One region of the Bradyrhizobium cedriense genome, then DNA from elsewhere that is predicted to be linked to it. Evidence: predicted binding sites of a transcription regulator. Region 1 holds the regulator's gene; the other holds the start of a gene.

The links. The regulator PhoB, encoded in region 1, activates phosphate uptake and scavenging genes when phosphate is short. The targets are predictions, from matches to a motif close to TGTCATNNANCTGTCAT.
Region 2: a site for PhoB is predicted at 4,185-4,201, ahead of ACYCVF_RS04915 (UDP-2,3-diacylglucosamine diphosphatase). Genes of this name have one in related genera too.

What each region holds. Positions count from the first base shown of each region.
Region 1 covers NZ_JBTSWB010000004.1:576,159-583,400, reverse strand. The annotation lists gene ACYCVF_RS19350 (acetylornithine transaminase) at 1-963, opposite strand, end outside; gene ACYCVF_RS19345 (GcrA family cell cycle regulator) at 1,418-1,930, shown strand; gene phoB (phosphate regulon transcriptional regulator PhoB) at 2,151-2,858, opposite strand; gene phoU (phosphate signaling complex protein PhoU) at 2,891-3,607, opposite strand; gene pstB (phosphate ABC transporter ATP-binding protein PstB) at 3,619-4,440, opposite strand; gene pstA (phosphate ABC transporter permease PstA) at 4,437-5,282, opposite strand; gene pstC (phosphate ABC transporter permease subunit PstC) at 5,287-6,276, opposite strand; gene pstS (phosphate ABC transporter substrate-binding protein PstS) at 6,444-7,242, opposite strand, start outside.
Region 2 covers NZ_JBTSWB010000001.1:1,041,929-1,049,170, reverse strand. The annotation lists gene ACYCVF_RS04930 (caspase family protein) at 1-1,019, shown strand, start outside; gene ACYCVF_RS04925 (threonine/serine dehydratase) at 1,196-2,179, opposite strand; gene ACYCVF_RS04920 (glycosyltransferase family 4 protein) at 2,306-3,349, opposite strand; gene ACYCVF_RS04915 (UDP-2,3-diacylglucosamine diphosphatase) at 3,349-4,161, opposite strand; gene thiD (bifunctional hydroxymethylpyrimidine kinase/phosphomethylpyrimidine kinase) at 4,404-5,204, opposite strand; gene ACYCVF_RS04905 (Lrp/AsnC ligand binding domain-containing protein) at 5,332-5,577, shown strand; gene ACYCVF_RS04900 (c-type cytochrome) at 5,589-6,515, opposite strand; gene ACYCVF_RS04895 (CHRD domain-containing protein) at 6,671-7,087, shown strand; gene ACYCVF_RS04890 (cystathionine gamma-synthase family protein) at 7,161-7,242, opposite strand, start outside.

The DNA of each region.
Region 1 (7,242 bases):
ATGACGGTCGATCACGGAGGCAAGCTTCTGCTTCAGCAGCAACGACATCTTTTGCACGTGATCGAAGAAGCCCGGCTTGAGCATGACGTCGAGCACGGCGTTCGCAGCCGAGATCGCGAGCGGATTGCCGCCGAAAGTGGAGCCATGCGACCCAGGCCCCATGCCGGAAGCGGCCTCCGAGGTGGCCAGCACCGCCCCGATCGGGAAGCCGCCGCCGAGCGCCTTGGCGAGCGACATCACGTCAGGTGTGACACCGGTGCGCTTGTACGCAAAGAGTTCGCCGGTGCGGCCCATGCCCGTCTGCACCTCATCGAAGGCGAGCAACAGGCCGCGCTCATTGCAGAGCTCGCGCAGCGCCTTCAGGAAGGCGGGAGGCGCAGAGCGAACGCCCCCCTCGCCCTGGATCGGCTCGATCAGGATGCCGGCGGTGTGCGGGCCGATCGCCTTCTTCACAGCTTCCAGGTCGCCATGGGGCACCTGGTCGAAGCCGTCCATCGGCGGACCGAAGCCCTCGAGGTATTTTGCAGATCCGGTGGCAGCGAGCGTTGCCAGCGTGCGGCCATGGAAGGCGCCCTCGAAGGTGATCATGCGGTAACGTTCCGGATGCCCCTTGGAGAAGTGATGGTGGCGCACCAGCTTGATCACGCCTTCCAGCGCCTCCGCACCGGAATTGCAGAAGAATACGAAGTCGGCAAAGCTCTCGTTGCAGAGGCGGCTTGCGAGCTTCTCGCCGTCCGGGCTCTGGAACAGGTTCGACATGTGCCAGAGCTTCGTCGCCTGCTCCTGCAACGCCTTGACCAGCGCGGGATGGACATGGCCGAGCGCATTCACCGCCACGCCAGAGGTGAAATCCAGATATCGATCCCCATTGGTCGCGATCAGCCAGCAGCCTTCGCCGCGTTCGAAACCGAGGTCGGCCCTGGCGAAAACGGGGAGCAAATGCGGCGCGGCGCTGTTAGTCATGACGTCACTTGATGTTGCGGACGGCGTGAAGCGTGCACTCGCAACGCACCATTGACCGGCCCGGAAAACGAAACGTGCCGCCTTTTAAGGGCGGCACGTGGCACTATCTTATGCTTGGCAAAACGGGTGTCAATGCCGTCCGGAAAGCCTCGCGAAACGCTGACTCCGTAGTCTTGCGGTGCCGATTTTGCGGGGTTTTCACCACGGAACATGTGGAAGCGAGTCGGCGGACTCTTGCGCGGGAGTCACGCCATATTGTAGCGTTTGAATTGTCAGATACGACATCTCGTGCAGCGGTTCTGATCCCAAGAGTCCTCATGTACCGGCGTAACGTTCGGGCGTTTTGAGCGCGCCCGGCGAGCCTTAAGGGATTCTGGGGGCACGGGTTTTCAAGGCTTAGGCATTCGCTGCGAAGGCCCCAGGATGGCAGCCGCGCAGCGAAGGAAAGGGTGCAATGACGGTTTTGACCTGGTCCGATGATCGCGTCGAGCAGCTGAAAAAGCTCTGGGAGGCCGGACTTTCGGCCAGCCAGATCGCGGCAGAGCTCGGCAATGTGACCCGCAACGCCGTGATCGGCAAAGTGCACCGGCTCGGCCTGTCCGGCCGCGCCAAAAGCCCTTCATCGGCAGCGCCCCGGCCGCGCAAGGCGCGGCCCGCGCAGCACATGATGCGGGTGACCCGCCCCGTTTCGCGCGGCAACACCGCACTGGCGCAGGCCTTCGAGGTCGAGGTGGAGGCCGAGCCTGTCACCTACGACAACGTCGTGCCGATGAGCCAGCGGCTGTCGCTGCTGGAATTGAACGAGGCGACCTGCCACTGGCCGGTCGGCGACCCCTCGAGCCCGGATTTCTTCTTCTGCGGCGGCAAGGCGCTCTCCGGCCTGCCCTACTGCGCTCAGCATTCGCGCGTGGCCTATCAGCCCGCGGCGGATCGCCGCCGTGCGCCGGCGAAGCCGGGTCCGCGCTGAGCCCGGCGCGCGCGGCCAGTCGTAGCGCAAAGACGTCTCAACACATTGGATGTCGTCCCTGCGAACGCAGGGACCCGTAGTCCCGGGGTACAATTATCGCGGGATCGTCACTCCGAGTCTTCGCCAAACCACGTCCTGTGGTTATGGGTCCCTGCGTTCGCAGGGACGACATCGGAGGATGCCGTGGCAGCCCGCTCAATCACGTCTGCCTGAGCAAACCCTAAGTCTGCTCCGCCTTCGCAAACCGGTCGTCCAGCGCATAGCCGGCGCCGCGGACCGTGCGGATCGGATCCTGCTCGCGGCCGAGATTGAGCAGCTTGCGCAGGCGGCCGATATGGACGTCGACGGTACGCTCGTCGATGTAGATGTCGCGACCCCAGACGCTGTCGAGCAGCTGCTCGCGCGAGAACACGCGCCCGGGATGCTCCAGGAAGAACTCCAGCAGACGATATTCGGTCGGGCCGAGATCGATTGGCCGGCCCGAGCGCGCCACGCGGCGCTTGTCGCGATCGAGCTCGATGTCGCCATAGGCGAGCACGGTAGCGAGCCGCTCGGGGCTGGCGCGCCTGAGCAGGCCCTTCACGCGCGCGAGCAGCTCCGGCACCGAGAACGGCTTGACGATGTAGTCGTCGGCGCCGGTGGCAAGACCCCGCACCCGCTCACTCTCCTCGCCACGCGCGGTCAGCATGATGATCGGGAGCTGCTTGGTTTCGGGGCGGGTCCGAAGCCGTCGGCACAGTTCGATGCCCGACAGGCCAGGCAGCATCCAGTCGAGCACGATCAGATCGGGAATGTGCTCCTTGAGGCGGGTGTCGGCGTCATCGCCGCGCATCACCGTCTCGACGTCATAGCCGTCGCCTTCGAGGTTGTAGCGAAGAAGCTCGGTGAGAGCTTCCTCGTCCTCAACCACCATAATGCGTGCGCCCATGTTGTCGTCGCTCCTTAGGTATTCGGCACCGTTTAGGTATTCGGCACCGTCGTGGCGAAGTTCGTCATGTCGCCCTTCGGCCGCTTGTCGGTGATCGTCTGCCCCTCGATCATGTAGAACACGGTCTCGGCGATGTTGGTGGCGTGGTCGCCGATCCGCTCGATGTTCTTGGCACAGAACATCAGGTGGATGCAGAACGAGATGTTGCGCGGATCCTCCATCATGTAGGTGAGGAGCTCGCGGAACAACGAGGTGCAGATGGCGTCGACTTCCTCGTCGCCCTTCCACACCGCCATCGCCGCCGGCAGATCGTGCGCGGCATAGGCGTCCAGCACGGACTTGACCTGCTGTTGCACGAGGTCAGTCATATGTTCCAGGCCGCGGAACAGTTTGAGCGGATGGAAGTCCGTCTCGAGCGCCGCGACGCGCTTGCCCATGTTCTTGGCGAGGTCGCCGATCCGCTCGAGATCGGTCGCGACGCGCATGGCGCCGACGATCTCGCGCAAATCGACCGCCATCGGCTGGCGGCGGGCGATGGTGAGCACGGCGCGCTCCTCGATGCGCTTCTGCAGCCCGTCGAGCTCGACGTCGATGGTGACGACGCGCTGCCCGAGCGCGACGTCGCGGCGGATCAGCGCGTCCACGGAATCGACGATCATGCGCTCGGCGATGCCGCCCATCTCGGCGACCAGACGGGTGAGCTCCTGGAGATCGGTGTCGAAGGCTTTCGCGGTATGTTCAGAACCCATATTCCGTCTCCTCAACCGAACCGGCCGGTGATGTAATCCTGCGTGCGCCGGTCGCTCGGCGACGTGAAGATCTTGCTGGTGTCGTCGAACTCGATCAACTCGCCGAGATACATGAAGGCGGTCTTGTCGGAGACGCGCGCCGCCTGCTGCATGTTGTGGGTGACGATCGCGATGGTGTAGTTCTCGGACAATTCCTGGATCAGCTCCTCGACCTTGGCGGTCGAGATCGGGTCGAGCGCCGAGCAGGGCTCGTCGAACAGGATCACCTCGGGCCGCACGGCGACGGTGCGGGCGATGCAGAGGCGCTGCTGCTGGCCGCCGGAGAGCGACAGGCCGGAGGCATTGAGCTTGTCCTTGACCTCGTTCCACAGCGCGCCGCCGCGCAGCGCCTTCTCGACCCGGTCATCCATCTCGGACTTCGAGATCTTCTCGTAGAGGCGGATTCCGAAGGCGATGTTCTCATAGATCGTCATCGGGAACGGCGTCGGCTTCTGGAACACCATGCCGACCCGCGCACGCAGCAGATTGAGATCGAGCTTGGGATCGAGGATGTTGGTCTGGTCGAGCATGAGCTGACCGGTGGCGCGCTGCCCCGGATACAGATCGTACATCCGGTTGAAGATGCGCAGCAGGGTCGACTTGCCGCAGCCCGACGGACCGATGAACGCCGTAACGCGATTGGTGCCGAGCGCCAGGTTGATGTTCTTCAGCGCGTGGTGTTCACCATAATAGAAGTTCAGGTTGCGCGCAGTGACCTTGGCGGGCGCCTCGGGCAGCGGCTGCGAGCCCGGATGAACGACCGGCGCACTTACGGAAACAGACATTTCACTCATTTTGCAGTCCTCTCGGCCCCGAGGATGCGGGCGCCAATGTTCAGGGCAAGCACGGTCAGGGTGATCAGCAACGCACCGCTCCAGGCGAGCTGCTTCCAGTAGGCGTAGGGGCTCTGCACGAAGTTGTTGATGGTGACCGGCAGGTTGGCCATCGTCTTGTTCAGGCTGAGGCTGAAGAACTGGTTGGACAGCGCGGTGAACAGCAGCGGCGCGGTCTCGCCGGCGACGCGGGCGGTGGCGAGCAGCACGCCGGTGATGAGGCCGGAGCGCGCGGCGCGATAGGCGATCCGCTTGATCACCAGCGAGCGCGGCAAGCCCAGTGCGCTGGCGGCTTCGCGCAGCGGATTCGGCACCAGCAGAAGCATGTCCTCGGTGGTGCGCACCACGACCGGGATCACGATCACGGCCAGCGCCAGCGCGCCTGCGATCGCCGAGAAGCTCCGCATCGGCACCACGACCGCGCCGTAGATGAACAGGCCGATGATGATCGACGGCGCCGAGAGCAGGATGTCGTTGATGAAGCGGATCACCGAGGTCAGCCTGTCGTTGCGGCCATATTCGGCGAGATAGGTGCCGGCGAACAGGCCGAGCGGCGCGCCGATGCCGACGCCGATCACGGTCATGATGAGGGAGCCGACGATGGCGTTGAGCAGGCCGCCCTCGCTCGATCCGGGCGGCGGCGTGTTCTCGGTGAAGATCTGCAGGTTCAGACCGGCGAGGCCGTTGTAAAGCAGCGTGGCGAGGATCAGGGCGAGCCAGGTGACGCCGAAGGCGGCGGCTGCCATGCAGAGGCCGCGGATGACGATGTCCCAGCGGCGGCGGCGCGAATAAATCGGGTTCATGGCTTCACTTCCCGGCCTTGGTTTCCAGGCGCATCAGCATCAGCCGCGCGGCTGCGAGCACGAAGAACGTCAGCACGAACAACAGTAGACCGAGCAGGATCAGGCCGGACTGGTGCAAGCCGTCGCTCTCGGCGAATTCGGAGGCGATGGCCGCGGAGATCGTGGTGCCTGGCGCGAAGATCGACGAGGAGATGCGGAACGAGTTGCCTATGATGAAGGTCACCGCCATGGTCTCGCCGAGCGCGCGGCCCAGCGCCAGCATGACGCCGCCGATGATGCCGACACGGGTGTACGGGATCACCACGCTGCGGACGACTTCCCATGTTGTGCAGCCGACGCCATAGGCGGCTTCCTTGAGCACGGGCGGCACCGTCTTGAACACGTCCACCGAGATCGAGGTGATGAAGGGCAGCACCATGATGGCGAGGATCAGCGCGGCATTGAAAAGGCTGAGATAGGACGGGGGACCCGCGAAGATCGCCCCCAGCACGGGAACGCCGTCGAAGACCTTGATCATGAAGGGCTGGAAGCTGTTGGCCAGGAAGGGGCCCAGCACGAAGAAGCCCCACATGCCGTAGATGATCGAAGGAATGCCGGCGAGCAGCTCGATCGCCATGCCGATCGGGCGGCGCAGCCATTGCGGGCAGAGCTCGGTGAGGAAGATCGCGATGCCCAAGCCGACCGGAATGGCGATCAGCATCGCGATGAAGGAGGTGACGAGCGTGCCGTACATCGGCCCGAGCGCGCCGAGCACCGGCGGATCGGCCGACGGCGCCCAGCGCTGCGTCCACAGGAACGAAAGGCCGTATTCCTTGATCGCCGGGAAGGCGCCGACGATCAGCGAAATGATGATGCCGCCGAGGATGAGCAGCACCGAGATCGCGGAGAGCCGCGTTATCCAGTAGAAGGTGACGTCACCCAGCTTGAACGCGCTCAACGCTTTGGCGCGGTCATATGGTCCGGCGGCATCAATCACATTGCTCTCGACAGCCATTTCTGCCACGCCGATCCCCTGTACTGAATGATAACGTTTTCTAGGTCGCTGGTCTCGTGCTCCGGACGCTCGCGGATCGCGAGATTGGTCCGGAGGACGGTCGTTCGCGGGATCCGAGCGACGGCGCGGCCTTCGCGCCGCACCGCCTTCCGGAACAGAAGAGCGCCTTAGCTCTTGATCTCGGCAGCCCAGGTCTTCTCGATCTGCTGGACGACGCTGTCGGGCATCGGGATGTAATCGAGCTCCTCTGCCATCTTGCCGCCGCTCTTGAAGGCCCAGCGGAAGAACTTGATGGCTTCCTGCGAGGCCGCCTTGTCGGTGGCAGACTTATGCATGAGGATGAAGGTCGCCGCGGTGATCGGCCAGGACTTGTCGCCGGGCTGGTCGGTCAGGATGACGTAGTAGCCGGGAGCCTTGGCCCAATCGGCGTTGGAGGCGGCGGCCTGGAAGGCTTCGACGGTCGGCTGCACCGTCTTGCCCGCCTTGTTGACGAGGCCGGTGTAGGTCAGCTTGTTCTGCTTGGCATAGGCGTACTCGACATAGCCGATCGAGTTCTTGGTCTGGCCGATGTTGCCCGACACGCCTTCGTTGCCCTTGGCGCCGACGCCGACCGGCCACTCGACCGCGGTGCCCTCGCCGACCTTGCTCTTCCAGTCCGCGCTGGCCTTGGAGAGGTAGTTGGTGAAGTTGAAGGTGGTGCCCGAGCCGTCCGAGCGGCGGACAACGGTGATGGCTTCCGACGGCAGCTTCACGTTCGGATTGAGCTTCTTGATCGCGGCATCGTCCCACTTGGTGATCTTGCCGAGATAGATGGCGGCCAGGGTCTCGCCATCGAACACCAGCTCGCCGGGCTTCACGCCCTCGAGGTTGACGACGGGAACAATGGCGCCCATCACCATCGGCCACTGGGCGAGGCCGTCCTTCTCGAGCTGCTCGGCTTTCAGGGGCGCGTCGGTGGCGCCGAAG
Region 2 (7,242 bases), on a different contig from region 1:
CCTTCTTCGGTGACACCGCGGTTGCCGCCAACCGCGCGCCGATCAAGGCGCCGGTGGTGCAGATGGCCTCCAACCTGCCGAGCCGCTCGACGCGCCAGGCCTATGACTACGTCGTGTCCGAGGGCCGTCCGGAATACTATCAGGAGTTCATCCGGATGTATCCGCACGATCCGCTGTGCGATCACGTGCGCTGGCTGCTCAAGAATATCCTGATCTCACAGGCCTGGCACAAGGCCGTGCTCACGAACTCGCCGCTTGCCTACAAGAGCTTCCATGACAGCTATGGCAACAGCCCCTACGCGCAAGTGGCGCTGAAGCTGCAGGAGCAGCCGAAGCAGATCCCCCTGATGCAGGCGACCAAGTTCCTCGCGCCCCAGAACATTGCCCCGATCCTCAAGATCGGTAATCTCGGCCAGCCCAAATACATGCCGCTGATGCAGCAGGGCAACGGCGCGCAGGCGAACGGCAACCTGCCCCTCGTGCAGAAACCGATCGACGGCAACGTCATCGGCAAGCTCGGCAATGGCGGCCACATCATCAACCTGCCCTCGGGCAGCAACCAGCCGAACCAGCAGAACGGCACGCCGTCGCAGACCCCGGGGAAGATCGTCACACTGCCTGCGCCGACCAACACGACCAACGGCAATGGCGGCATCGGCAAGATCGTGACCCTGCCGGCGACCAACAACAAGCCGGACGCCAGCGGCGTCAAGCCGGGGAAGATCGTGACCATGCCGGTGAATGTCGGCAAGGGCGGCACGAAGATCGACGGGAAGCCGATCAACGTTCAGACGCAGAACCGCCCGATCCGCGTCAACAACGGCAACACCGGCATCGTGAAGCTCAACAACAATCCGGTCAACAAGGTGCAGGTGCAGACCAACGTGCATCGTCCGCAGCTCAACACGATGCCGAGCCGCATGGTCAGCAGCAGCAGCAACAGCAACTTCCGCCAGTCCATGAACCAGGCGCCGAGCATGAACGGCGGCGGCAATCGCCGCGGCGGCTTCATGCGCTGATCGCGCGGAAAGCGCACACGACAAAAGGGCGGAGCAGCGATGCTCCGCTCCTTTTCTCCATGTCAGCTCTTGAGCACCGTCATTCCGGGATGCGCAGAAAGGCGCAGGCCCGGAAGCGGCAGATTCGGCGGAGCAATGGATTCCGGGCTCTCGCTTCGGGAGCCCCGGAATGACGGCTAGGCCACCAGCTCGGCGAACAGGTCCGCATCGACATTGCCGCCCGAGAGCACGATGACGACGTTCTTGCCCGCGACGTCGAGGCGTCCGGCGAGCAGCGCGGCGAGGCCGACGGCGCCGCCGGGCTCCACCACGAGCTTGAGCTCGCGATAGGCGAAGGCGACGGCCGCGCCGACTTCCTTGTCCGAGGCGGTCACGCCGCGCGCGAGCAGCTTGCTGTTGATCGCAAACGTCATCTCGCCGGGCATCAGGGCCATCAGCGCATCGCAGATGGTGCGGCCTGCGGGCCGATGCGGCTCACGATGGCCGGCGCTCAGCGAAATGCCGTGATCGTCGAATGCCTCGGGCTCGGCCACCACGATCTCGGCCAGCGGATAGCGCGCCTTCACGGCGGTCGCGACCCCGGCGATCAGGCCGCCGCCGGAGGCCGGTGCCACCACGATATCAGGGGCGAGGCCGAGGCTCGCCATGTCCTCGGCGATCTCGCGACCGGCGGTGCCCTGCCCTGCTATCACGAAGGGATCGTCATAGGGCTTGACCAGCGTCGCACCGCGCTTCTCGGCAATGCCGCGCGAGATCGCCTCGCGATCGTCCTTGTCGCGATCGTACAGCACGACCTCGGCGCCGTAGGATTTGGTGCGCTCACGCTTCGACAGCGGCGCATCCGCAGGCATCACGATGGTCGCCTGCATGTCCAGGATCTTTGCCGCGGCCGCCACGCCCTGGGCGTGGTTGCCGGAGGAAAACGCGACGACGCCGCCGGCGCGCTTGTCCTGCGGGATCGAGAACACCTTGTTGAAGGCGCCGCGGAACTTGAACGAGCCGGTGCGCTGGAGCATTTCCGGCTTCAGGAAGACCTTCGCACCGACGCGCTCGTTGAGCACGGGAAAGGACAACAGCGGGGTGCGGATGGCGTAGGGCGCGATCACGCGCGCTGCGGCATCGATGTCGGCAGGGCCGATCGGGAGGAGCTGTTCTGTCATGTCAGACATTATCGCGGCGATTGCGCCGCGGGCAAGACACCTCCGCGCGAGGATCGGAAGCGTTTTCGAGCGAAGAGGATACCGGTTCGCGTCAAGAAGGCGCGTCAAAGCAGAAAAACACCCGTTTCAGGCGACGAAGCGCGGCTGTTCCGCCTCGTTCCGGCCCGGCAGCACGGCGCCGACCGCCTCGATGCTGGCCACGAAAGCCCGGGCCGAGGCCTCCCAGGTATAGTTGGCAGCGAAAGCGACACAGTCCTGCCGGGAGATGTCGAGCGCGGCAAAGCAGGCATTGCGCAGATCGCAGTCGAGCGCGCCGACGGGGGCATCGCCGATCACGTCGCGAGGACCCTTCACCGGGAAGGCCGCCACCGGCAGGCCGCTCGCGAGCGCTTCCAGCAGGACCAGGCCGAACGTGTCGGTCCTGCTCGGGAACACGAAGACGTCGGCGGCGGCATAGATTTCCGCCAGCTCCTCGCCGTGCCTCTCGCCGAGGAAGATCGCATCGGGATAGGCTTCTTCGAGCCCGGCCCGGTCCGGGCCGTCGCCGACGATCACCTTGGTGCCGGGCAGGTCGAGATCGAGGAAAGCTTCGAGATTCTTCTCCACCGCCACTCGCCCGACCGACAGAAACACCGGTGCCGGCAGGCAGAGATCGATCGACCGAGGATGGAACAGATGGGTGTCGACGCCACGCGGCCACAGCACGACATTGTCGAAACCACGCTCGGTCAGCTCGCGGGCAAGCGCGGGCGTTGCCGCCATCACGGCACTGCTGGTGCCATGGAAACGGCGCAGCGCCCGCCAGATCAGCGAGCCCGGAACCGGAACGCGGGCCCGCACATATTCGGGGAAACGGGTGTGGAAGCTGGTCGTGAACGGCAGCTTGCGCTGGCGGCAGTAGCGGCGGACCATCAGGCCGATGGGCCCTTCCGTCGCGATGTGGATGCTGTCGGGACGCGCCTCCTCGATCAGCTCTGCAATCCGCGCCGGGCGCGGCATGGCGAGCCGCACGTCCCGATAGCTCGGCATCGCGAAGGTACGAAACGATTGCGGGGTCAGAAAGGCGAACTCGAGGTCGAGGCTTTTGCCGGCATCAGCAAGCTTGGTCAGCGTCCGAACCACACCGTTGACTTGCGGGTGCCAGGCGTCGGTCGCGACCAGGATGCGCATCAGGCAGCCCTTGCCGCGACCTGCGGGACGGTTGCCGGCTTCTGCACCTGGTCCGCCCAGGTGATGATCTCGAAATGGCCGTCGTCGTGCTCGACCAGCGCGGTGCAGCTCTCGACCCAGTCGCCGCAATTCATGTAGCGGATGCCGGACTCTTCGCGGATTACGGCATAATGGATGTGGCCGCAGATCACGCCATCGGCATCGTAGCGTCGCGCCTCGGCGGCGAGCGCCTGCTCAAACGCGCCGATGTAATTGACGGCGTTCTTGACCTTCTGCTTGGCCCATTGCGACAGCGACCAATAGGGCACCTTGAACAGGCGGCGAAAGAAGTTGACGAAGCGATTCATCTGGATCGCGAAGTCGTAGGCCTTGTCGCCGAGGTGGGCGAGCCAGCGCGCGTTCTGCACCACGAGATCGAAGATGTCGCCGTGGATGACGAGATAGCGCTTGCCGTCGGCGCCGGCGTGAACCGTGTTCTCGACGACGTCGATGCCGCCGAAATGCGTGCCGTAATAGTTGCGCAGGAACTCGTCGTGATTGCCGGGAATGTAGATGATCTTGGCGCCCTTGCGCGCCTTGCGCAGCAGCTTCTGGACGAGGTCGTTGTGCGATTGCGGCCAGTGCCAGCTCGATTTCAGCGCCCAGCCGTCCACGATGTCGCCGACGAGATAGATCGTGTCGGCGTCGTGGTAGCGCAGGAAGTCGAGCAGAAGGTCGGCTTGAGAACCGCGGGCTCCGAGATGAACGTCGGAGATGAACAAGGTGCGAAAGCGCCGCTCAGGGCTCTCGTCACTCACAGCGTAACTTCCCATGCGCCAGCCTGTAACAATGTCCCGTGACAGGGGGATGACCGATTGAACCTTGAGGCACCTCAGATACGAATCAAACTTCGCCTCGCCCTCCCCGCGAATATCAGTCGCATGCGACAATCAGGCGACATGGTGCCGCGGGGCATCGCAAGAAACTACCCTCCCCCTGGAGGAACCCCGGGAGGGGGGAGGGTGAAAGCCAGCGTTGAACGGATGGACGGCCGCGCTGCCGCGGGCGGCCTGCGTCAGTAGAACCTGTGGAAATGATGGATCGGCCCGTGGCCGTGGCCGACGCTGAAGCGGTCCGCGGCGCCGATCGCAGCGCTGATCCAGGCCTTGGCATTGCGCACGGCGTTGTCCAGATCCTCGCCCTTGGCGAGCCCCGCCGCGATCGCCGACGATAGCGAGCAGCCAGTGCCATGGGTGTTGCGGGTGGGGACGCGCGGCGCAGCGAGCGCGATCGTGCTTTCGGCGTCGACCAGATAGTCGATGCTCTCCGCGCCCTCGCCATGCCCGCCCTTGATCAGGACGGCACGGCAGCCGAGCGCCAGCAGGCGGCGCCCCTGCCCTTCGATCTCCGCCTCGCTTGCCGCCACCGGCTCCTCGAGCAGAGCCGCGGCCTCCGGCAGGTTCGGCGTGATCACGGCGGCCAGCGGGATCAGCCTGGTGCGCAGGGCGTCGACGGCTTCGGCGGCCAGCAGGCGGTCGCCCGAGGTCGCCACCATGACGGGATCGAGCACGACGTGCCGGGGCGCCCAGCGTGACAGTGCGGCCGCGATGGCATCGATGCTGGCGACCTGGGCCACCATGCCGATCTTCACCGCGCCGATTTCGAGATCGGAGAACACCGCGTCGATCTGTTCGGTCACGAACGTGGCCGGCACCGCGTGGATGCCGGTGACGCCGCGCGTGTTCTGCGCCGTCAGCGCCGTGATCACGGAGGCGCCGTAGACGCCGAGCGCGGCAAAGGTCTTCAAGTCCGCCTGGATGCCGGCGCCGCCGCTCGAATCGGAGCCTGCGATGGTGAGTGCGACCGGGGTCGTCATGACGGTTTTCCGCGTTCTCGAGCCATGAACCATTTTAGCAAGCCCGCGCCGACCCCAGCAAGTTCGCTTGCTAAATCCGGGCGGTTTTGGCCTATTAGTCGCCAGATACGCTTTCGGAGTGCCCGCGATGGTCCCTTTCTTCGTCCAGATCAAATGCAAGCTCGGCCAGTCCTACACGGTGGCCAATGCGCTTGCCGAAGCCGAGATCGCCTCCGAGATCTACTCCACGGCCGGCCAATACGACCTCCTGGTGAAGTTCTACGTCGACAAGGACACCGACATCGGCCATTTCGTGAACGAGAAGGTGCAGGTGCTGCCGGGCATCCAGGACACCCTCACCATCATCACCTTCAAGGCGTTCGGTACCGGCTAGCTCGAGCTGTCCTAGCTCCCCTGCTTGCGCTTCGGCGGCGTCGGTCCGTCCACCGGCGGCAGCGATTTGAGGTACTCCGCCATCGCCGCGAGATCCTCGTCCGGCAAGTGCGAGGTGTTCTTGATCACGCGCGTCATCGCGCCGCCGACACTGTCGCCATCAGGCAATTCCCCCGTCTTGAGGAAATAGGCGAGGTCCTTCGCGCTCCACTCGCCGAGCCGCTTCTGGGTGATGTTCGGAACCCAGCCCTCACCTTCCGGATTTGGCCCGCCGGCAAAGCGCTCGCCGGAGATGATGCCGCCGAGCGCATTGCGCGGGCTGTGGCATTCGGCGCAATGGCCGAAACTGCTGACGAGATACGCACCGCGATTCCACTGCGGCGACTTGCTGCCGTCGGCAACGAAAGGCTTGCCGTCCATGAACAGGAACTTCCAGATCCCGATGTTGCGGCGGATGTGGAAGGGAAAGCCGACATCGTGGTCACGCACCTTGCCCGCAACGGCCGGCAGCGTCTTCAGATACGCAAAGAGATCGAGCACGTCCTCCCGCCTGGCGTGCTGGTACGAGGTGTAGGGAAACGCCGGAAAGTAGTGCTGCCCGGACGGCGAGACCCCGTGGATCACCGCGTTGATGAAATCGGCGTCCGTCCATTTGCCGATGCCGTCGTTCGGATCCGGCGAGATGTTCGGTGCGTGGAACGTTCCGAACGGCGACTTGATCGCGACGCCGCCACCAAGCCTGAGACGATCGGGTTGATTGGGAACGGCATGGCAGGATGCGCAGCCGCCGGCGTTGAACATCGCCTCGCCATTGGCGAGATCAGGCGAACGGGCCGGGATGGCGCTCGCAGCCGCCACCACGGGCGCACTGAGCCACCAGTAGAGGCCGGCAGCGGCGATCGCGACGAGCAGCGCCACGAAAATTGTTCGTTGCAACATGCGCACCCATTCACTCGTTACGGCGAACTTATGACCGAAGTCGTCGCGGCTCCAGCCACGAAGATTTTAGCCCGCCCTGGCCGAAGACGGGAATAAACTGAAAAGCCGGCTGTTGGAAGTTTGGCAGCCCCGTCGGATTCAACAGGGAGAATGTCATGAACAAGTCCGTCATTGCCGTGTTCGCGCTCGGCGCCGTTGCCTTTGCAGGGTCCGCGAACGCTGAAAAGCTGAAGGCAACGCTGGACGGCAAGGCCGAGGTGCCGGCGACGACCAGCAGCGCCACGGGAACGGCCGATCTCAACTACGATGCCGCCAGCAAGAAACTGTCCTGGACCGTCACTTATTCCGGCCTCTCCGGGCCCGCCACCGCCGCGCATTTCCACGGGCCGGCCGAGGCCGGCAAGAACGCAGGCGTTGCTGTCCCGATCCCGAACGCGGCCTCAAGCCCGGTCAAGGGCGAAGCGACCCTGACTGACGCGCAGGCCGCCGATCTGCTCGGCGGCAAGTACTACATCAACATCCACACGGCGGCGAACCCGGGCGGCGAGATCCGCGGTCAGGTGACGAAGTAGGAATCAAGGCTGCTTCGTCGGGGAAGACCGGACGCAGGAGCGGACGTCCGGCCTCTTCGATTCCAGAGGGCGCTCAGGCCGCGTTCAGCGCCTGCGCGAGGTCGGCGATCAGGTCCGACGGATTTTCGATGCCGATCGATAGTCGGATCGTGGAA